3 regions of the Xenorhabdus bharatensis genome follow, and region 3 is predicted to be linked to each of the others. Evidence: predicted binding sites of a transcription regulator. Region 3 holds the regulator's gene; each other region holds the start of a gene.
What was found. Region 3 encodes LexA, which represses DNA repair genes until DNA is damaged. Its sites were predicted from a motif close to TNCTGTATGTACATACAGNA; they were not measured.

Region 1 (8,177 bases), on a different contig from region 3:
TCATGCATCACCGGAGGCCAGCCTCTGGCTGGGCAAATTCGTTCCCGACGAATTTGCCTCCCCCTTGCCGCCGCGGTACATCCTGAAATCCATTGTGTCTCTATTCTGTTTAGCCACTCATTAACGGCTGGCAATAATCTCAGGAATTAGCGATAAATTGTGCTCTCAATGCCTGAACCTGATCGCGTATGTTAGCTGCCTGCTCAAATTCAAGATCCCGCGCATATTGATACATTTTTTCTTCCAATTCACGGATTTTGTTTTCCAACTCTTTCGCAGATAATTTATGGAAATCATCAATCCCCAAATCAGATTTGCTTCTATTTTTGGTTCTGCTTTTTCCTTTGCCATGAGTAGGCTGACCCAGTTGCAGAATATCGCCGATTTTTTTATTCAGCCCTTTTGGTACAATACCGTTTTCTTCGTTAAATGCCTGTTGCTTCTCTCGGCGCCGTTCTGTTTCATTAATAGCTTTTGCCATAGAAGCGGTAATTTTGTCACCATACAGAATCGCTTTACCATGCAAATTACGCGCCGCACGACCAATCGTCTGAATTAGAGAGCGCTCTGAACGCAGGAAGCCTTCTTTATCTGCATCCAAAATGGCTACCAAAGAGACTTCCGGCATATCGAGGCCTTCACGCAACAAGTTGATCCCCACCAGCACATCAAATTCACCCAAACGCAAATCACGAATAATTTCGACCCGCTCAACGGTATCAATATCAGAATGAAGGTAGCGCACCCGCTCCCCGTGTTCTTCCAGATATTCAGTTAAATCCTCAGCCATACGCTTAGTCAGAGTGGTGACTAATACACGTTCATTTTTAACCGCCCGGATACGGATTTCAGACAGCAGATCATCCACCTGAGTTGCTACCGGGCGAACTTCAACTTCAGGATCAATCAGGCCCGTTGGGCGCACCACCTGTTCGATCACTTCATTACCGGATTTTTCCAGTTCATAATTACCGGGTGTTGCTGATATATAGATGGTTTGTGGAGCCAGTGCCTCAAATTCTTCAAAACGCATCGGACGGTTATCCAGTGCTGATGGCAGCCGGAAGCCGTATTCCACCAGTGTCTCTTTGCGGGAACGGTCTCCCCGATACATCGCACCAAGCTGTGGAACGGTGACATGGGATTCATCCACCACCAGCAAACCATCCGCAGGCAGATAGTCAAATAAAGTCGGAGGGGGTTCACCCGGTGCACGACCAGACAGATAGCGGGAATAGTTTTCAATCCCGGAGCAATATCCCAGCTCATTCATCATTTCGAGATCAAATTGTGTTCTCTGAGTGACACGCTGCTCCTCCAGTAACTTATCTGAAGCTAGTAGGACTTTTCGCCTGTCAGCTAACTCAACTTTAATCTCTTCTATCGCCTGAAGAATACGCTCACGAGGTGTTACATAGTGCGTTTTTGGATAAACCGTATAACGGGGGACGTTATATTCAACCTGCCCCGTCAGTGGATCAAACAGGGAAAGCCGTTCAACTTCATCGTCAAACAGTTCAACACGTAACGCGTGTTCATCCGATTCAGCCGGAAAAATATCGATCACTTCGCCCCGCACACGGAATGTTCCCCGCTGGAATGCCTGATCATTGCGCGTATATTGCAGTTCAGCCAAACGCCGCAGAATAGAACGCTGATCGATCAACATACCATTTGTCAGATGAAGCATCATTTTCAGATAGCTATCAGGGTCACCCAACCCATAAATAGCGGAAACAGAAGCCACAACAACCACATCTCTTCGCTCCAGCAGAGCTTTGGTTGCAGAGAGGCGCATCTGTTCAATGTGTTCGTTTACAGAGGCATCTTTTTCGATAAAAGTATCAGAGCTGGGTACATAGGCTTCGGGTTGATAATAATCATAATAAGAAACGAAGTACTCTACGGCATTTTCCGGAAAAAACTCCTTCATTTCACTATAGAGCTGCGCTGCCAATGTTTTATTGGGTGCCAGAATCATTGTTGGCCGGTTCATGTTGGCGATGACATTGGCAATCGTAAACGTTTTACCTGAACCCGTAACACCCAATAATGTCTGATGGGCAAGGCCATCTTCCAGCCCATCCTGTAGTTTGCGGATGGCTTCTGGCTGATCACCGCCAGGTTCGAAATCAGAATGCAGCCTGAATACTTTGTTCGTTTCTTTACTCATCTTCCACCCGATAACATTGCACAACTCTATTCTTATTTATTTCCAAGCCATAACCCGAAAATACACAAGATATATACGCTAACCAAAACGCCCTTATAATACTGGATAAAAAAACAGCTTCAAGTGGGTTAACAAAATAATATTACCGCCCTACTCAAAAGCCGCATCTGAAAGGAAGTAACCAATCTGACATATAACTCAATGTGATATTAACCTTTAGTTAACATTATATAAGCCTATTTTTATCCCCAGACAGTCTTTTTGTCTTTTTTATTTTCGTATTAGTTATTGAAATGATAAAGCAGGGAATGACAAAGAGATAGCAAAAGGAATTGATTTTATATAAGCATTTAATTTTTAATGAAAAAAAATCAAAGGAGAGAATAACAGCAAATCTTGCGCAAGCCGCGTATTATCTTGTGTCAGACCACTTGTCTAAACCTAATACACAAGGTTATCCACAGGAACAGTGGATAACTCAACAAATCCTATTAACTATGGGAAGTTGCGGAGTTATCCCCCATTATGTATTTTCTCAATAATAGAGTGTTTTCATGCTATTTCAGAGTTGATTTACGTTATTTTTTGTTCAAAAACAGTACAAAAGTTGTCGAAACGGAGTGGATTCTATACTAATATTTCGGCTGTCCCACTACCCCTTACTGGGATTTTAACCAACATTATTTAAACAACTAATTAACCAATAAATCAATGTTTATATATTTCCCTATATTATTACCTGTTTCATGACGCTCTATTTCCAGCCCGTTCATGTGGGGAATGACCCCAAGTAAGTTAGCCGGGATCATGTTCTTCAATGTCATCAGATACTCAGCCTGACGCCTACCGGGTGGCTCAATTTCATTCGCAATCCAGCCTGCTAATTTCAGCCCTGAATCCTGAATCGCTTTTGCTGTTAACACCGCATGGTTAATACAGCCTAATTTCACGCCTACCGTCAATATTACGGGCAGTTTCTCCTGTATGACCCAATCAGCAAAAGTGTCATTCTCAGATAACGGCGTATACCAGCCTCCGGCTCCCTCAACTAGCACCCAGTCTGCTTTTGTTGATAATGCAGCCAGACCTTGTGACATCACAGAAAATTCAATAGGCTGGTTAAGTTCAGCACTGACAATGTGAGGAGATGTAGGCTCAATAAATGCTAACCGGTTAACCTCCTGATAGATAAGCGGGACTGAGCTGTTATGCAATAACGCCAGAGCATCCCCGTTACGTATACCTTCAGAGGTGAGTTCACAGCCTGATGCAACCGGCTTATAACCCGCAGTTTGGTAACCTTTTTCATTAGCTGCCTGTAATAACGCGCAACTGACAACCGTTTTTCCCACTTCAGTATCAGTTCCGGTAAGAAAGTATTTACTTGTCACAATAAATAACTCCAAAAACAATTTGATAGCTTAATGGGTAATTCCCATTATTCTTGGGATAAGCTTCTGAAAGCGCATTCATGCGCTTTCTAGTCATCAATCCTTGCTGACGCCCATGATGAAGATGTGTAGCTCCAATTCCTTTTAGAGAATTTAATAGAGGTAGCAATTGTGGGTAGCGCTGATTATATTGCTGATGCCTGATTTGGTTCCGGTACGGCTGACAGGCATCTGCAATCGCCTGTAAAGGCAGAAATTGGTTAATGTGGCGGTAATCATCAATCCGTTTCCATGCGGCTTCCAACTCCCAGAGTGACCCCTGCGCTAAGGTAGAAAATAAGATAAGCCCGCCGGGACGGGTTACGCGATGGAACTCCTGCAATACCCGTGGCAGCTCATTGCACCACTGCACCGCTAAGTTACTGAAACAGACATCGACACTGTTATCAGCCAGCCCCAGGTTTTCAATATCACCTTGCAGATAATAATCAGCAACCTGCAACCCTTTGGCATGACTTAACATACCGGCAGACAAATCCAGTGCGATAACCTGTTTACCCTTCTGTTTCCAGTGTTCACTGAAAAAACCAGTCCCACAGCCAGCATCCAATACCCAATTACCGGTATCTTCTGGCTGTGCCATTTTCATCAGATATTCACCTGTTTGTTGCTGTAGTTTCGCAGTAGCATCATAGCGCGAAGCCGCTCTACCAAAAGCACCGGCAATTGCCTGTTTATCAACGCAGGTTTTAGTCAAACTGCTTTTAGCAACACGACTAACGGTCGTATCCACGTAAAGCCTCCAGTAATACATCAATATCCTGTTGGGTGTGATCCGCTGTCAGCGTAATGCGCAGACGGGCACTGTCCGGTGCAACTGTCGGAGGCAGAATGGCTTTTACCCAGAGGTTTTGTTGTTTCAGTATTTCAGATAAGGCAATACAGCGGTCATTATTACCGATGATCACAGGCTGAATTGCGGTTTCAGACTCCGTCAGAGAAAAAGATAAGTTTTGTGCTTCACGACGGAAATACTGGATATTATTTTGCAGACGCTGCCGCAATTCATCTCCCGACCTGATTTGGCGCGTGGCCTCGGAAAGCGCCACCGCCTGAGCCGGTGGCATAGAGGTGCTGTAAATCAGATGCCGGGAATATTGAACAAAATATTCTGCGGCCTGTTCATCACACAATACCGCAGCACCGCTCAAACCAAAGGCCTTACCAAAAGTAACAATCAAGATCTCCGGCTTAATATTCTGCAACCAGCAGCTTCCCCTTCCTTCATCACCATAAATACCGATACCGTGGGCATCATCCACCATCAGCCAGCTACCTGTAGATTGTGCCAGCCGGGTAATCTCACGAAGTGGTGCGCTGTCCCCGTCCATACTGAATACACCTTCAGTCACCACCAGTGTTTTACCTGCACATGATTTACCTAAATGCTGTTTCAGAGAGGCGGGATTATTATGCAAAAAACGCCGAAGCTGGGCCGGTGAATGCATAGCCGCCTCCATCAGGGAGGCGTGACTCAGGCGATCAGCAATAATGCGATCTTCTTTTTCCATCAGAGCCGCTATCACGCCCTGATTAGCCGAGTAACCAGAAATAAACAGCAAGGCACAGGAATAACCAAGCCACTCCGCCAGTTGTTGCTCCAGCGCATGGTGAGCCGAGGTATATCCGGTTACATGCCCTGAGCCACCACTACCCACACCATACTGCTCAGCACCTTGTTGCCACGCAGCAATAACCTCAGGATGCTGGCTCAATCCGAGATAATCATTGCTGGAAAAGTTCAGGTACTGGTGCCCTTCAGAGGTGTAGAGGTGCCGCCCATTTGAGCTTTGATGAGCCTGTCTGCTGCGCCATAAGGAGGTGTCCCGACGTTCGGCCAATCGCCGGGAAAGAGAATCTGACCAGCTCATCATATTGCCGCATTATAGAATTGTTCATTGTCAGCATTATTAATGATGGCTTCCGTCAGGTGTTGCTGCTGCTGTTTGTCACCAAATGCTATTTTTGTCTGCTGTGGGTTAATGCCCAACCTACGGAACAGTTGCACATCTTTGTCTTCGCCCGGATTCGGGGTAGTCAGTAATTTGCAGCCATAAAAAATGGAGTTAGCCCCCGCCATAAAGCACATGGCCTGTGTCTGTTCATTCATCTGCTCACGCCCCGCAGATAAACGGACATGAGATTTCGGCATCATAATACGAGCAACAGCGATAGTGCGAATAAAATCAAAGGGATCAACTTCTTCGTTATTTTCCAGCGGTGTGCCTTTCACTTTCACCAGCATGTTAATCGGAACGCTTTCCGGTGGTTTAGGCAGGTTAGCCAGTTGCACTAACAGAGCTGCACGGTCACGAATTTCTTCACCCAGCCCCACAATGCCGCCAGAGCATACTTTAATTCCCGCGTCCCTGACATTTCCCAGTGTATCCAACCTGTCCTGATAACTGCGCGTAGTAATAATATTGCCGTAAAATTCCGGTGAAGTATCCAGATTATGGTTGTAGTAATCCAGACCCGCTTCCGCCAGACGCTGTGCCTGAGACGAATTCAGCATCCCCAGTGTCATGCAGGTTTCCATACCTAATGACTTGACTTCCTGAACCATTTTCTCCAGATAAGGCATATCCCGTTCGTGTGGATTTTTCCATGCAGCCCCCATACAAAAACGGGTCGAACCTGCATTTTTAGCTTTACGGGCCGATTCGATAACTTTCTCCACTTCCATCAGGCGTTCTTTTTCCAGACCTGTTTTGTAACGGGAGCTCTGTGGGCAATATTTGCAGTCTTCAGGGCAGGCTCCTGTTTTTATTGAAAGAAGTGTACTGACCTGTACCTGCTGAGGATCAAAATGTTCACGATGTACCTGTTGCGCTTGAAACAGTAATTCAAAAAAAGGCTTATCAAACAGGGACTGAGCCTGCTTGATTGTCCATTGCTGACATTCACTCACAATAACTTCTCCAGCATGAAATAAAACATGAAATAAAAGTTGTCAGTTTAAATAACGCCGTTATCATGTCAACCAAAACTAGATCTAAAAGGTTTACAACTAATTTATTATGAATCCTTCAGATATTGAATTTGACCTGCGCCATATCTGGCATCCATATACATCCATGAGCAACCCGCTACCGACTTATCCGGTCGATTCGGCCAATGGTGTTGAACTGGTATTGTCAGATGGACGTAAATTAATTGACGGTATGTCTTCATGGTGGGCGGCCATTCACGGCTACAATCATCCCGTACTTAATGAAGCCGCAAAATCACAAATTGATAAGATGTCACATGTGATGTTTGGCGGTATTACTCATTCACCCGCGGTAGAGTTGTGTAAACAACTGGTAGCAATGACGCCGGCATTGCTGGAATGTGTTTTCCTGGCCGATTCCGGCTCGGTTGCCGTGGAAGTTGCCATGAAAATGGCTTTGCAATATTGGCAAGCAAAAGGGCAACAGCAGCAGAAAAAACGACAGAAATTTCTGACGCTGCGTCATGGTTATCATGGTGATACTTTCGGCGCTATGTCCGTTTGTGATCCCGAAAACTCTATGCATAGCCTGTATCAGGGCTACCTCCCCAATCACTTGTTTGCTGATGCTCCACAATCCCGTTTTGATGGCGAATGGCAGCCAGAAGATATCGCTTCTCTCCAGCGATTATTATTACAGCATCATGATGAAATCGCTGCCGTGATTCTGGAACCCATTGTTCAGGGAGCGGGTGGAATGCGGATCTACCACCCTGAATACCTGCGTCAGGTGCGCAACCTTTGTGATGAATACCAAGTTTTGCTGATCGCAGATGAAATCGCGACCGGATTCGGGCGAACCGGTAAGCTGTTTGCCTGTGAACACGCAAATATTGAACCGGATATTTTGTGTTTAGGTAAGGCGCTGACAGGCGGCTATATGACCTTATCCGCAACGTTAACCACTCGCCATGTTGCCGAGACTATCAGTCAGGGTGAGGCAGGCTGTTTTATGCATGGCCCGACATTTATGGGCAATCCGCTGGCCTGTGCCGTTGCCGGAGCCAGTCTGAAATTACTCACTGAAAGCCCGTGGCAACAACGTATTCAGTCGATTGAGTCCTGTTTAAAAGCAGCGTTATTGCCCCTGAAATCATATGATTCGGTTGAAGACATCCGGGTATTAGGTGCCATTGGTGTGGTGGAAATGAAGCAACCTGTTGATGTAGCGGCATTACAGCGTCATTTTGTCCAACAAGGAGTCTGGATCAGGCCATTCGGGCGTTTAATTTATTTAATGCCGCCTTATATTATTCAGCCTGAGCAGTTATTAAAACTGACAAACGCTATTGCTGATGCGGTAATTTAATCATTAGTGGCAGCATTGATAATAATGCTGCCACTTTTATTTATTTAAAAATAACAGGCTGTTTATTTATTAATAAAAGTCAATTCCTGATAAACATTGGCAATCAATTAAATGGATTCTTTCTCATCTAAAGAAAATATTTTTGTTATATTCCATTCGGTCTTATTTATTTACTTTAACCAGAGAGGAATACACGATGAATCAGGAAAAATTGTCTGTGCCTTCTAATGAAGAAATGGAAGCCATATTTAA
Region 2 (8,177 bases), on a different contig from region 3:
CCTTACGGCTTTGGCCCTGCTGTATCAGATGGTGATTATGATCTCACCGGATATGATATTCAAATGGTTGTTTTACCTCGTTGAACGGAAGCAGAATAGGGAATACAGAAAGCCGCATGATTGCTGGGATGAATGCCTGTCATCTTTCAGATTACAGCTGGTTTTATTAACGATATTCACTCACACCGACATGGCGTCAAATTATAACTTTTTTACGGCTTTCTTTGCTTGATCTTCATTTCAGATAGGAGTATCACTAGGAAGCCTTCTGAATAAGAAACATTCATTGTTTTATTTCATAGTAAGAAAGTGAGGAAGTAAGACATGAAACGACAAAAAAGAGATCGTTTGGCACGTGCACTTTCCAGAGGCTATCACGCTGGTATTTTAGGGCGACCGCGGGAAAACTGCCCTTACTATTCGTTAGATGCCCGTTCACACTGGCTGGGAGGCTGGCGTCAGGCGATGGAAGACCGTGTTTGATTTCTGTGACTTTAGTCAATAACCCGTTAATTTAATAACAAATCACCTCTGCCATAGTGCAGAGGTGATTAGTATAAGAGAAGGGAAGTAGACATCAGGGCAATAAAATCAAAAATTACTGGTATCTTTGAATATCCCTACCTTCAGATCAGTTGCTGTATAGATAAGTTTACCGTCAACCAACACTTCGCCATCAGCCAGACCCATAATCAGTTTCCGGTTTATGACGCGTTTAAAATTAATGCGATATGTGACCATTTTTGCTGTTGGTAACACTTGCCCAGTGAACTTTACTTCACCAACACCAAGCGCCCGACCTTTACCTTCACCGCCAAGCCAGCCCATGAAGAAACCAACGAGCTGCCACATTGCATCAAGACCGAGGCAACCTGGCATAACGGGATCTTTGAAAAAGTGACAACCGAAAAACCACAAGTCGGGGTTAATATCAAGTTCAGCTTCGATATACCCTTTATTATAAGTGCCACCATCTTCTGTCATTTTAATGATGCGATCCATCATTAACATATTACCGGAAGGTAGTGGTGGCCCATTTTCACCAAATAACTTACCTTGTCCAGAGGCTTGAAGTTCTTCTTTAGTGTAGGACTCTTGTTTTTTAAACATATACTCAGATAGCCTTATTATTGGGTAAGGGTAGAGAATAGCGTACACTTGTACGCTGAACAACTCCGATCAGATATCCAGATACTAACCCAACCAGCGTAAGAACCAAGGCAATTTTGGACGTTCTTGACTATTAATTTGTGTAATACGCTCGTATATCATAGCTAACAGATGTTCTTTCTGTTCGTCATAATAAGGGATGTCTGTCAATAATGAAGCAGCTTCGGATACGTGCTCTACCGTCCAAATATGGAATTCTCCATTTTTCACCGCATTAATAACATCCTGATGCAAACATAGATGCTGCACATTGGCTGTCGGAATAATCACCCCCTGTGAACCGGTTAGCCCGCGGCAGTGACATACACGGAAAAAACCTTCAATTTTTTCATTAACGCCACCAATCGGTTGAACATTACCAAATTGATCGACGGCTCCTGTCACCGCGATTTGCTGGTTTATCGGCTGTTGAGACAGCGCACTGATTAATGCACATAATTCAGCTAATGAAGCACTATCACCATCAACTTCGCCATAGGATTGTTCAAATACAATAGAAGCAGAAAAGGGTTGAGGCTGATCCAGTTTTAGCTCAGAAATCAAGTAGGCCTGCATAATCATCATGCCCTTGGCGTGAATATTCCCACCCAGTTCAACTTTACGCTCTACATCAATAAACTCGCCATCACCCAAATGAGCAACACAACTGATTCGAGAGGGTTCACCAATCGGATCTGGATGGCCCGGATATTCAAGTACAGATAATCCGTTTATTTGACCAATCACAGTACCTTGGGTTCGGATCAGTATTTGGCCTTTCAGAATTTCATCCATACTGCGTTCAGCTAAATAGCTATGACGCCAGCGCCGGTTATCTTCTGCCTGTTGCAGAGAATGCTGGGTAATCTGATTTTCCTGCTGATAATTAGCGGCTGTTTCCAGCGTTTGTTTCAGCCACTGGATGTCTAAAGGCAAACTGAATTGATCTTCGGTGTAGCGGATAGCTTGCCTGAATAACTCGCTCCAGGCATCTTGACTCAAAGAAGGGAGTTTTTGCTGTTGAATGAATCCACTTACATAGCGGCACCACATCGCCAGATCATCTTCCTCATGAAATGGCATATCAGGTTCAAATTCACTGTATAAAGCACTGCTTGCCAATTCTGGCTCAATAGTATGCAACTCGTCGAGGCTGAAGCGATCACCAACAAGGATCAAACGCAAATCTAACGGTATTGAGGGCACTGGCAGAGGCAGAGAGTGGTTTTCATTGTGTGGTAGCCAGTCAAAACGCCGTTGAATGATCATCTGTTTGAGCCGAACCCACATTAATGGCTGGGATAGCAACGTGCGCAGGGATAAGATTAAAATACCACCATTAACTTGATGAATAAGCCCCGGCTGGAGTTGAAGCACATTCTGGTGTGTATAGATGTTGCCAAATAATTGTTCAGGTTCAATCCACTCGCGATAAGCAACCCTTTGATTTGGCGAGAAAGGGCCTTCACCGGAGGAATGCCATGTAATGGTTTGGTGTTCTATCTGATAATAACCACCAACATCAGGATAGCTTTCTGGTAATAGTGTAGAAACTGTATCGGATAAAAGAGCCAGGCAGGCATCACTTTCTTCTGCTTTTACTAGCATAAAAGATTGGCGTAAATTGGCCTGACAAAAAAGTGTTAGCCCATTGTGCAGCCTGGGTTGAATGACCTCCATTGTGACGGAAGGTGATTCAGAAACAGAATTGAAAAGTGATTGATAAGGTACACTATTTGGCTGTAATGATTGCCAGTCTAATTTTATATTCGTCAAAGTGATAGCTACATGTAGTGAAAAAGAAACATTTATTATACAAGATTAGGCTGTGAACCAACATGCCAGAATCTTTGAAAGGAACGATATTTGTACCATCTCATTGATTGTCTGAAAAATATACGATAATCCGGTGTTGTTATGAGAAATTAAGAGAAATAATTGCTATGCTTAATTTAAGTTACGCTGTCACTGAGAGATCAAATGAAATATCAACAATTGGAAAATCTGGAATGTGGCTGGAAATGGGCTTATTTAGTGAAAAAACATCGAGAAGGTGAAGAAATAACTAAATATCTTGAAAAAAGTGCAGCTCAGGATGCAATTAATGCATTGTTAAAGTTAGAGCGAGAACCTGTCAGGGTTTTGCAATGGATCTCACTGCATATGAATCAAGCTTTATCCAACCGCATGAAGCAAACTATCCGGGCACGGCGTAAGCGCCATTTTAACGCCGAGCATCAGCACTCGCGCAAAAAGTCTATTGACCTGGATTTTCATGTCTGGCAGCGTCTTTCAAATCTCTCCCGACGCCGTGGTAATACTTTATCTGAAACAATTGTACAATTATTGGAAGATGCAGAACATAAAGAGAAATATGCGCATCAAATACTGAATTTAAAGCAGGACTTAGCTGCGATTTTAGATAAATAGTCTTTGAAAAACGGTGAAATAAATAAAACCCCATGCTTACACATGAGGTTTATATTTTATGAATAATGTAGATAAATCAAAGGGTAGATTTTGCTGGGACTGTGACTTCTTGAGTACCCTGAATATTGATAACAACACGGCGGTCTGGTGACAGACACGAGATCAATTTAGAACGTGCTTTGATATTGTCACATGTTGAGCCGGTCACTGGATCTTCTTTACCGCGACCCTCAGCCTGAATACTGTTCGCAGGAATACCTTTTTCAATCAGGTAGTCAGCAACGGATTGAGCCCGTTTTTGGGACAGAGGTAAATTGTAGTGTTGGCTACCGATTCGGTCAGAGTAACCAAGAACGACAACATGCCCCTGACTTGGGTCAATTTTACTCAATTGGTTATAGAGGGTATCGAGTTCCTGTTTACCTTCAGCCTTCAATGTTGATTTGCTGAAGTCAAACAGGACATCAGAACGCAGAGTAAAGCTTTTGTTTTCAACAACAGGTACCGGAGCCGGGATCACAGGAGCAGGAGCAGGTGTAGCTTCATCCTGACCAAAACGATAAGAAACACCAAGGCTTAGCAATCCGTTATTTGGTTTAGGCCCTAAATAAGAGCTGCTATCTTGCATAGTTGCATCTGGGCTGCCTCTTCCGCTCTGACCAACTCTTGGAGCCCATTGGTATTCCAGACGCGTTGCAATATTTTTTGTCAATGCATATTCAGCACCGAGAGCGATTAGTGGGGAAATACCAGTACTATTATTTTTTACATGGTCTTTTCTTTTATTTTCGTGGCTGTACTTTGCTGAAGCATTTGAATGCCATACTATGCCCCCCAGACGAGTATAAGCATCTAAAGAGTCTGTCAGCGGGGCGCTCAATTTCATTGCAAGCTGAATACCCTGGCTTTTGAAACTGGCGTCATTAATCTTAGATTTATAGGTCATTTTCCCCAGCCAATCATAACCTAATTCGAAACCTATGTATGGTGTTGCCTGATAACCCACATAAGCTCCGGCACCCAGAGCATCTTTCTTGTCAGCATTGCCTGTTGCTACTTTAGCAATATTGATATCTTTAAATCCTGTTCTACTGTAGTCGGACCAACCTACCTTAGTACCTGCATACCAAGTATGCTCTTTTGGAGCAGCTTGAGCCACAGTTGCAAAAGTTGCTACTACCACGGCCACTGCGATAGTTGTCTTCTTCATTGTACGCCTCGTTATCATCCAAATAATAAGTAGTTGGCCTTAAAGTCTTATTGTTGGCCATTAGTTGAAATAATCTGTTAGGTATATGCGCTTAATATCAATAGATAATTCCTGAAATGTTAGTTAAATCAGCATCAACCTAACTTTGTAGAGTCTACAACGAACTTTAAAACTTACAAGTACATGGTGATTTGTGATACCTATTTTTTAAATTAATACCTATAAGAAATTAAATACTATTAATAATGGCCTATGAGAGATTGTTATTTAATCGTTTGATTTTTATAAAAAATAAAAATATTTCATTATTCATAGCATGTTTATTTTAAAAAATACTGAGAATAATCTTAAATTAATTCAATGATAGTAAATAGAATGGAACTTTATTCTGCCCTCTACGGGATTATACTGCCCGGATGAGGCTTGAGGACGCATAATCAGGCCTAGAGTTGTCCCTTTCTGTGCTGCTAATCTCAGTTTTTGTACTCCATATTCAGACAGTTCTGGCAGCCACCCTAATACGATACAGTAGCTACCACTTGCTAAGGCTTTCTCCATGGCATAGGGTGATGCAACTGGGGTAATTTGGTTTAATTGAATGCTTTTGTCTAAAGGCAAACCCGAATCGACTAACCACTGGCGGCTTAATCTTTTATTAGGGGTTATCCAGAGTAACCACCTGTTTTCATTCCTGGATTGATGTAGCAAAGGAAGTAGTATGTGATTAAGCACAGGCCATTGTTCACAATAGGTTAACTCACTGATTGTGCCATTTACTGCTTGTAAGGCGTTTTGCTCAGCTTGGCTAAGGCGTTTTAATTTTGTAGATCTGGTGCTTATTACATTAGTGGTTTCGTGTTTGTGAGTTGTGCCGCTCTCAGCTTCAATTTTACTCTCAATGAGATACTCCAGAGTGGGTTGAATACGCATAATGTTCCTCACCATGATGCCTGTATATATATACAGTAATCGGTTATTTGGCTAAAAGCAAGACCATTTTTTTCAAGACGCTTCGCAAAAATTCATATAAAACAGTTTTTTTCTAATTTAATGATTGGCAGCCAGAAACAGATTGCGTATGGTTTTAATTACTTGTTCTTGTTATTTATATTATTAATAACAAACAAGGGGACAGAGTATAAAATATTTAGTCAGGATATAATTCATGGAGTGATAAAAATGTTTTTATCAGGGGCTCGTTTTGATCAATTGAAACACGGCGTATCTTCATTGGGGAAACTTAAAAAGAAATCCCAGTTTGGTGGAATTGGATTATCAATTGATGGAGTCTTGTTCGCCCTGAGTTATGAAGGTGAGCTTTATTTACGAGGGAATAATTATGCAGAAACGTTATTTAAAGCTAACGGCATGGAAACGTTCATCTATTCAAAAAGGGGAATTCCTGTGGCTTTGCGTTATTACCGGGTCAGTGAATCACTTTGGCAGGATCAAAAACAATTATCCGAATATGTTAATTTAGCCTATCAAGAGACACTGACAGATATTATTAATAAACAAAAAAAACCTCTCAGATTAAAAGATCTTCCTAATCTTGGAGTGGTTTTGGAGCGCCAGTTATGGAAAGCAGGAATATCAAAAGTAGAAGAATTGCGTGTATTGGGAGCAAAAGTAACTTATCTTAAATTACAACAAAACGGAAAAAAGATAAGTGTAAATATTTTATTGGCATTAGCTGGAGCAATAGAAGGCTGCCATGTTGCTGTGTTGCCGGAAAAGCTACGTAATGAATTAGTTATATGGCATCAAGAATTAGAATATGGTAACTAAATAGTTTTTCAAAATGATAGGAGTATCCCTTACCCCGCGTGTCGCGCGGGGTAAGGGATACCGCATGCGGATACTTTCACTATTATGAAAAGGTATATAGTATTATTCTATATCCTATTAATATCAGACGACAGTTAATAATTCATTTGAAATGCAGAAAATATAATTTCATATAAGGTGTTAAAATAATAAATCCCGCCTTCATAGGAAGTGGGATTTATTTATTTAATTAATTTGATTTCTGAATGTTTATTTGTTTTTTTAAATTAACTATTTCAGGTAATAGTTCAATCAGTAGTCCTACTTGCTGTAATACAAGTTGAACTTTGCTATTATCAGAAGTTAATTGGTTACTTTTTTGTATCAAATGCTCTGAAATCTGATGCAGGAATTCATCATCAATTCTGTCTTGTTGCAATGCAGACTCAACATGGCGAATTGATTCAGTCAATAGCTCCAGAATGATAGGTTCATTAAGCTTGTCACGATGTGCGCCTAAGGCGGAAATATAACTCAACATAGTATGATTAAGGCAAAGTAAACGAAATGCTTCTTCCTGAGAAATACGATGATGTTTAGGCTCTGATGTCATGTTCGATACAACTGAAGCCAGTTCGGCATCGTAATTATGAGCGTTCCGGCGAGCAACCCGATATTCCAGACAATTACTTTTTCCTTGATGATATTGCAGTAAAATAGCATTCAGATAATGGCAATTGGCATTCATTGTTCGAGTAATGACTTGTGGTAATTGGCGGAAATTCCAATCAGGCCAAATAAAATTGACTGCCAATAAGGCAATACCACAACCGATCAGGGTATCGACTATTCTGGGCAGCGCTACTTCAAAGCCTTCACCCAATAAATTAAAGCTGAATAATACCAATAATGTAATAAATAGAGTGGCATGTGCATATTGGCTACTACGAAAGGCAAAAAATAACACACCTGAAATGACAATCAGCAATAATTGCCCTTCAATAGAAGGTACAAGATAGAGAATAGGCAAGCCAATTAAAATACCCGCCAATGTTCCGATAACCCGGAGAGCCAGACGGCGTCGGGTCGCGCTGTAGTTAGGCTGACAGACAAACAGGCTGGTCAGCAGGATCCAATAACCTCTTTGTATATCAAATAGCTGAATAATGGCATAACCAGTACAAAGCAAAGCAGACATACGGATCGCGTGGCGGAATAGTGCTGATTTGGGTGTCAGATTGCTGAGAAGCCGAAATGAAATATCACGCCATCCCGTTAAGGCCTCATCGGATAATTGTGTCTCTTCTTGTTTATCGTTGTATTGCTTATCATGTTGAGCTGCTTCCTGAAGGATCAGATATTGCTCAGAACTGAGACCGGCTAGCTGTGCATCAATTGCCCGCAAATTTTTCAGTAAATTACTGAATGCAACGATCTTAGTGTCAACTATTTGTTGGTTTTTTAATTTCTCTAAAGAGATTTCAAGATAGGTGAAAGCATTCTCAAATCGTGAGCTATGCTGATATTGTTTACGCAGGATAATGGATTGTGAAACCTGCTCACAGGCGTGCGCCTGCATGGACAACAATCGTTGGAAACGGAATAGAAGATCGCTGTGGCG
Region 3 (8,177 bases):
GTATGCTCAATCCGGTCTGGGTGCATATAGTGAAGTACATAATGTTCCTGCCAGCAAGTTAACCATTCTTCCTGATACTATTTCATTTGAACAAGCGGCAGCTTCCCTTTTGAAAGGACTGACCGTTTATTACCTTTTCTATCAAACAAATAAGGTTCTTGAAGGTGAAACTTTTCTGTTTCATGCAGCAGCCGGTGGGGTGGGGTTGATTGCCTGCCAATGGGCAAAAGCATTAGGTGCAAAATTGATTGGCACCGTTGGTTCAGATGAAAAAGCTCACCTTGCTCAAAACGCAGGCGCGTGGCAGACCATCAATTATAATCGTGAAAATATTGTGGAACGCGTTTTGGAACTTACCAACGGACAAAAAGTTAATGTCGTTTATGATTCCGTTGGGCAGGCTACGTGGCTGGATTCACTTGATTCTCTGGCACCAAGAGGGTTAATGGTCAGTTTCGGAAACGCTTCGGGTGCAGTAACAGGTGTAAATATCGGGCTTCTCAACCAGAAAGGTTCGCTATTCCTTACCCGCCCTTCTATTAACGGCTATATCACTACACGGGAAGAGTTAGCAGAAGCCAGCAAAACACTGTTTGACTTCATTGCCAGTGGCAAAATCAAGGTCGATGTGCCAGAAAACCAGAAGTTTCCACTGAGTGAGGCAGTGAGGGCACACCAAATACTTGAAAGCCGCGCAACTCACGGTTCTAGCTTATTAATCCCGTAATGTCTAAAACACCTGAGCGGATCACATCCGCTCTGTTACCATTTCCAGTGCTTTTTCAACGACCATAATATCCGAACCGGGTTTATGTGCATTTTCGCTCAGATGACGACGCCATTGGCGAGCACCGGGAATACCCTGAAAAATGCCCAGAATGTGGCGGGTAATGTGACCTAAATAAGTGCCGTTTGACAATTCCTGTTCGATATAAGGATAAAGAGCTTTAACCGCATCTACCGTATTCGTTACCTGAGCGTTTTGGTCGAATAATTCACGATCCACATGCGCCAGAATCGATGGATTCTGATAGGCTTCCCGTCCGACCATCACACCATCCACATGTTGCAAATGTTGTTTTGCCTCTTCCAACGTCTTAATTCCACCATTAATGGAAAGCGTCAGTTGTGGGAAGTCCTTTTTCAGTTGATAGACTCGTGGATAATCCAGTGGTGGAATTTCGCGGTTTTCTTTAGGACTCAAACCAGACAACCACGCCTTGCGTGCATGGATGACAAAATTATCACAGGCACTGTTTTGCACAACAGTATCAATAAAATCACACAGAAATTTGTAACTATCCTGTTCATCAATACCGATACGAGTTTTTACTGTGACTGGGATATCAACCACATCCTGCATTGCTTTGACGCAATCAGCCACCAATGTAGCATCCCCCATCAGACAGGCTCCAAAACGACCATTCTGTACACGATCAGACGGACAACCAACATTCAAATTGATTTCATCATAACCACGCTCCTGCGCGATCTTAGCACACTGCGCCAGTGCCTGAGGCTCACTACCGCCCAATTGTAGTGCCAATGGATGTTCTTGCTCGTTATAAGCCAGATAATTTCCTTTACCGTGAATAATCGCACCTGTAGTAACCATTTCAGTGTAAAGTAGAGCTTCTTTACTTAGCAGGCGATGGAAATATCGACAATGACGATCCGTCCAATCGAGCATCGGCGCAACGGAGAAGCGGGAGGGTTTGAATTTTCCGCTTTCATTTGGTATTTCAGTGAGTTTACTGGGGTTTTTAGTTTGTTTACTTTCGTGCATTTCAGGTTGTTTTGAGCTATTTAGGAATTAACTATACAGCGCCCCACTACTAATATCGGGGGCCGGATAGAAGGGTATCAAGAATGACCTACTATAGCATATAGGTTTTCACCTATCCATTTTGGGTTGGATTCATTCCATAATTAATCATGCCTAAGAGTATTCAAATCCACAGATCTTTAATGTTTATCTTAATGAATGATTAATAATTTAAATATGTGTTCAAATTACTACAGATATTTACATTACTATAACAACATAAGTAATGTGAAATTATTTCTTTTTCTCTATTTCCTCAATATAACCTCAGGAATTCCACCTGTCGCATAAGTAATACTGCGAATGAATTCAAAATAATTAATTTCTGTTTGGGTTATAGTAAATTGACTATATTATATATATATGGAGTAACGACGATACTTCCACTAAAGATGATTACTGCTGATGTGATCTTGGTTACCAAACAAACTCTTCTACTCGAAGCAAATCCATCTAATATTTGGGATAACAGAATAATCATCAAAAGAATTGATATATACTCAATTTTTTCCCTCAGCATAATAATCCGTCAAATTAACCATATTAATACATTATTTATCAAAAAGTTAGACCAATTATTGCAAATAACTCTCAGTGCATCTGTAAAGTAAATGCACAATAGTTCTTTTATGAAAAGGGTAAGAGAGCAGTATCTATTCCGTGTTATTTTAATTTAGTCGTTTGTATTGCGCATTTAGGAATAATGTTTCATTTACATAATTATAAAACAGAATAATTTCACATCACCAGTAAAAATAACAAAAAAAATCATTAAATGGTGATTAACACTAAAATAATGTATATTAAATCAGTATTGATAATGATTAATCTAGTGTTTTAAAATATGTATATTTGATTTTAAGAGAGGATATTTCTTTACCTTGAGAGAATAACTGAGGTAAATATATTTCTAAATGAATCTCAAAAGTAACGGATATCTGAGATTATCTTTAATCTTAAGATAATCACTAAAATATATTATTGTGTAAGAAAAATAAAATTAAGGCATAAAATGAACATTTCTAAATACTCTAAGAATTGGCAAGAGCGATTTGAATTTTTTGAAAAAAATGGGGCACCTTCTTCTAAAGAATATCAAGCTGCTTTTAAAAATTCACCTTACCTAACACGTGTCAAGATAAATATGAACTTCTTCGCATTTTTCTTTGGCATTATCTACTTTATTGTGCTTGGAATGTGGAAAAAAGGACTAACCATACTTGGGATTAGTGTTGCTTTATTTTTTGCTTTTTTTATGATTAGCGCGATAGTCCCTCTATCCCTTGAAATTGCAAATTTTATCCGTATTTTTCTGGGAGCTATGAGTGCTGCATTATATGGTGTAACAGCTAATTATTCTTATTACCTAAAAGAAAAAGAAGGTGATGTTAGCTGGAATCCATTCAAAGGCCTTAAAATGATCTAAGAATACATCAAGTGAACACCTCTCTTAGCCACAAAAAACATGGTAATATTAAACCATTAGCATCGTGTAGGTGTGAGAGGTGTAATGAAAGCTATCAATCAAAAAAAATTACTGACGCAGGCTGAGGCAATCTGTCTGTCACGAGGGGTTCGTTTAACACCTCAACGCCTTGAGATTCTGCGCTTGATTTCAGCCCAACCAGGTGCAATCAGTGCCTACGATTTGCTGGATCTGCTACGTGAAGTTGAGCCACAGGCTAAGCCGCCAACTGTTTATCGAGGGTTGGAGTTTTTACTGGAACAGGGTTTTGTTCACAAAATAGAATCTACAAATAGTTATGTGATGTGTCATCACTTTGAAGAACCGTGCCATACATCAGCAATGTTTCTTTGTGATAATTGTGGCTCTGTTACCGAACAGGATGCTGAAGATATCGAATCAGCGGTACAAAATTTAGCACAGCATGCAGGGTTTCATTTGCGGCACAGTGTCATAGAAATCCACGGATTATGTTCTTCTTGCCATGAAACTAATTCGTGTATGGAATGAGTTTAAAATTACCTTATCAGGCGGTCATTACTGATAATGAATTCATTAATTTCTACGTCCCCGCATAAGCATGTGCTTCGCGGGAACTACGAAAAATGACCGCCCAGAATGGGTAATGTATAATTATCCGCTTTTACAATCAGAACCAGTCCCCGTTACGAATTACGCCAACTGCCAACCCTTCAATGGTAAAATTCTGTTCGCGTAAATCCACAACGATAGGCTTAAATTCAGGATTTTCAGCAATCAGTTCTATCTTGTTTCCTGTTTGTTTGAAACGTTTTACTGTGACTTCATCTTCAATCCGTGCCACGATGACCTGCCCGTTATGAACATCCTGTGTTTTATGCACAGCGAGTAAATCACCATCCATAATACCGATATCCTTCATGGACATACCACGGACACGCAATAGAAAATCAGCATTCGGTTTAAATAATTCCGGATCCACTTTGTAATGGCTTTCAATGTGTTCCTGAGCCAATAGTGGTTCACCAGCAGCAACACGACCGATGAGTGGTAGCCCAGCCCCTTCATCTTCCTCTTCAAGCAGCAAACGGATACCTCTGGAAGCACCAGCGATAATTTCTATCACCCCTTTACGCGCAAGTGCTTTTAAATGCTCTTCTGCTGCGTTAGGTGAACGAAAACCAAGACGCGCGGCAATTTCAGCACGTGTTGGTGGCATACCCGTCTGCGAAATATGGTCACGCACCAAGTTATAAACTTCTTGCTGCCTGGCTGTTAATGCTTTCATTTCGCCCCCTGTTTGTTTATACAGTCTGACTGTGAGTATATACAGCTAAAATTGAATTGGGAACCAGTCAGAATGTAAAAGCCGCTAAATAACGATTTTTGACGAAAAACACACCACATTAACGGGTGAAATATGACCAAACAATGATCACCCAAATAAATAGTGCTAAAATCATGGCTAAAAATACCGCAGCTGAGCCCATATCCTTTGCCCGCCCCGATAGTTCGTGATATTCACTGCCAATACGGTCCACAACCGCCTCAATCGCACTATTCAGCATTTCAACAATAAGCACTAACATGACTGAACTAATGAGAAAAAGTCTCTCAAACATGCCGAAATCAAAAGAGAATGCCAAAATAGTTGCTAAAATAGTTAAAACTGCCTCCTGCCGGAATGCAGCCTCATTTTTCCACGCAGCTTTAATACCTTTTACTGAGTACCCAGCCGCTTTAATTATGCGGGTTAAACCTGTTGATTGGTTAGCCATAAAAATTTTCTTCAAGAATCATAATAGTTTTAAGATCATATAACTTTTAGCCCCTATTATTATCTTATTTACACAGATCTCAAAATCTGTTTCTGGTATGCTTGCCGCGCATTGCTAACAAGAGGCTTAAAGCAGTTATGTCAGCTTGGCGTAAAATATATTACAACTTATTGAAGTTGCCGATAAAACTTTTAGTTAAAAGTAAACTTATTCCAACGGTCCCTGTTACAGAGCTGAGTCTTGATACGACTCGGCCTATTCTGTATGTGTTACCGTATCATTCAAAGGCCGATTTATTGACTCTGCGTCAACAGTGTCTTGCTCAGGATTTACCGGATCCTCTGACGCCTTTGGATATTGATGATACACAGCTTCCAAGCTATGTATTCATTGATGATGGCCCGCGTGTATTCAGTTACTATGCGCCTAAACATGAATCTGTGAAGATTTTCCATTCTTATCTGGATTTACATCGTAGTAATCCTGATTTAGATATTCAGATGGTGCCGGTTTCTGTCATGTTCGGGCGCTCACCCGGGCGTGAGGGTCAGGAAACCAATACAGCTCCTCAGCTACGCCTGCTTAATGGGATCCAGAAGTTTTTTGCAATCCTGTGGCTTGGGCGAGATAGTTTTGTCCGGTTTTCAGCACCAGTGTCATTACGCAGTATTGCTGATGAACATGGCACAGATACAATTATTGCCAATAAACTTGCCCGTGTTGCACGGATACACTATTCCCGCCAACGCTTGGCCGCCGTAGGGCCTCGTTTACCTGCGCGGCAAGATCTGTTCAGAAAGTTACTGGAATCTAAAGCGATTGAAAAAGCGATTGCTGACGAATCTCGCAGCAAGAAAATTTCGCCAGAAAAAGCGAAACAGAATGCCATCAATATGCTGGAAGAAATTGCCGCTGATTTCTCCTATGAAACAGTTCGCATAACAGACCGAGTACTGAGCTGGACGTGGAACCGTCTCTATCAGGGTATTAATGTCCATAATGGCGAACGTATCCGCCAATTGGCTCAGGATGGTCATGAACTTGTTTATGTTCCATGCCATCGTAGCCATATGGATTACCTGTTGTTGTCTTATGTGCTTTATCATCAGGGTCTGGTTCCACCACATATCGCAGCGGGCATTAACCTGAATTTCTGGCCGGCTGGCCCGATATTCCGCCGTCTTGGTGCGTTTTTTATCCGCCGCACGTTTAAAGGCAATAAACTTTATTCAACTATTTTCCGTGAATATCTGGGTGAATTATTTTCCCGTGGTTATTCCGTTGAATACTTTGTTGAAGGTGGGCGCTCGCGAACAGGCCGCTTGCTCGATCCGAAAACAGGTACGCTTTCCATGACATTGCAGGCAATGTTACGTGGAGAGTCACGGCCTATCACGATTGTGCCGATCTATATCGGTTATGAACATGTGATGGAGGTTGCAACCTATGCCAAGGAATTACGCGGTGCAACCAAAGAAAAAGAAGGCTTTTTCCAGATGGTTCGTGGGTTGCGTAAACTGCGTAATCTGGGGCAAGGTTACGTGAACTTTGGTGAACCCATTCCATTAGTACAATATCTGAATCAGCATGTTCCTGAATGGCGTGACGCCATCGACCCAATAGAAGCACAACGCCCGACATGGTTGACACCAACAGTCAGCAAACTGGCGGATAATATTATGGTGAATATCAATAACGCGGCGGCTGCAAATGCGATTAATTTATGCAGCACAGCCTTATTGTCATCACGTCAGCGAGCACTTACTCGTGAGCAGCTTATTGAGCAGTTAGATTGCTATATGCAGCTGATGAGCAATGTTACTTACACTAATGATGTCACTATTCCGTCCAAAACGGCAGAAGAGCTATTGGATCACGCTTTACGGATGAATAAGTTTGAGGTCGAAAAAGACAGCCTTGGGGATATCATTATCCTGCCTCGTGAAAGCGCGGTACTGATGACCTACTATCGCAACAATATCCAGCATTTGTTGATCCTGCCATCCTTAATCGCCAGTATCGTGATGCATCATCGCCGTATTAGCCGCACTGAACTGCTCAGACAAGTAGAGCTGGTTTATCCTCTGCTCAAGCAGGAACTGTTCATGCGTTACAGTAAGGCGGAATTGCCTGATGTAGTAAATACCCTGATTGATGAATTAGTACGCCAACGCCTGATCTGCAATAAAGAGCAGGAAGTGCTGGTACTCAATCCTGAGCGTATTCGTCCTCTACAACTGTTGGCGGCCGGTATCCGGGAAACATTGCAACGCTATGCCATCACGCTTTCTTTACTGAATGCCACTCCGGATATCAGCCGTGGTGCACTGGAAAAAGAGAGCCGGATGTTGGCACAGCGTTTGTCAGTGCTGCATGGCATTAATGCGCCGGAATTCTTCGATAAAGCCGTGTTCTCCTGCTCTGTTAATACATTGCGGGAAGAAGGTTATATCCATGATAGTGGCAACATCGTTACCACAAATGCCCAAGCACTTTATCAGGTGTTGAGTGAGCTGATGTCTCCCGAGATCCGTCTGACAATTGAAAGTGTCAGTATGCCTCCTGAACACAGTGATCTCGAACTGGAAGATGAAATTCAGGAATAAGAGACTTTTCTGAAGATAACGTCTGAAAAATAGACGGGTGGTATAACCTTAAACTAAGTTATACCACCCGTTTTTTTTAAACCATTTGGTTTAACAATATAGGGTTAAAAAACATAACTGAAAAGAATGCCGAGGAATAAAACAAAACCAACATAGTTATTGTTCATGAATGCCTGAAAGCATGGCTCACGACTACGGTCAAAGATGAGTTTTTGCTGATAAATAAAAAGCGCACCAGCCAGCAATACAGTCCAGTAATACATTCCGCCTAAATTCACCAAACAGCCAACCACAATAAGAATTGCCAGCATGATGAGTTGCAAAATACCAATAATCAGCTTATCAAAACGCCCGAACAAAACTGCCGTCGATTTCACACCAATTTTCAAATCATCATCACGATCAACCATTGCATATTGGGTATCGTAGATGACTGACCATATGACATTTGCCAGAAATAATAACCAGCATTCTAATGGTAAGGACTCACTTACCGCCGAGAAAGCCATGGGAATTGACCAGCC

Region 1: uvrB (excinuclease ABC subunit UvrB) is a predicted target of LexA. The motif match lies at 2,273-2,292, and genes of this name have one in related genera.
Region 2: sulA (SOS-induced cell division inhibitor SulA) is a predicted target of LexA. The motif match lies at 5,738-5,757, and genes of this name have one in related genera.

The regions. Positions count from the first base shown of each region.
Region 1 is NZ_JBBMXG010000015.1:112,103-120,279, forward strand. It holds gene uvrB (excinuclease ABC subunit UvrB) at 140-2,173, opposite strand; gene bioD (dethiobiotin synthase) at 2,866-3,564, opposite strand; gene bioC (malonyl-ACP O-methyltransferase BioC) at 3,554-4,357, opposite strand; gene bioF (8-amino-7-oxononanoate synthase) at 4,341-5,495, opposite strand; gene bioB (biotin synthase BioB) at 5,495-6,535, opposite strand; gene bioA (adenosylmethionine--8-amino-7-oxononanoate transaminase) at 6,645-7,925, shown strand; gene AAC855_RS15010 (hypothetical protein) at 8,122-8,177, shown strand, end outside.
Region 2 is NZ_JBBMXG010000001.1:87,889-96,065, reverse strand. It holds gene rmf (ribosome modulation factor) at 325-483, shown strand; gene fabA (bifunctional 3-hydroxydecanoyl-ACP dehydratase/trans-2-decenoyl-ACP isomerase) at 592-1,110, opposite strand; gene AAC855_RS00435 (AAA family ATPase) at 1,195-2,925, opposite strand; gene matP (macrodomain Ter protein MatP) at 3,130-3,579, shown strand; gene ompA (porin OmpA) at 3,656-4,789, opposite strand; gene sulA (SOS-induced cell division inhibitor SulA) at 5,147-5,719, opposite strand; gene AAC855_RS00415 (TfoX/Sxy family DNA transformation protein) at 5,969-6,577, shown strand; gene yccS (YccS family putative transporter) at 6,807-8,177, opposite strand, start outside.
Region 3 is NZ_JBBMXG010000033.1:5,117-13,293, forward strand. It holds gene AAC855_RS20115 (quinone oxidoreductase) at 1-727, shown strand, start outside; gene dusA (tRNA dihydrouridine(20/20a) synthase DusA) at 749-1,786, opposite strand; gene AAC855_RS20125 (DUF2628 domain-containing protein) at 2,838-3,251, shown strand; gene zur (zinc uptake transcriptional repressor Zur) at 3,336-3,800, shown strand; gene lexA (transcriptional repressor LexA) at 3,940-4,557, opposite strand; gene AAC855_RS20140 (diacylglycerol kinase) at 4,676-5,047, opposite strand; gene plsB (glycerol-3-phosphate 1-O-acyltransferase PlsB) at 5,185-7,653, shown strand; gene ubiA (4-hydroxybenzoate octaprenyltransferase) at 7,758-8,177, opposite strand, start outside.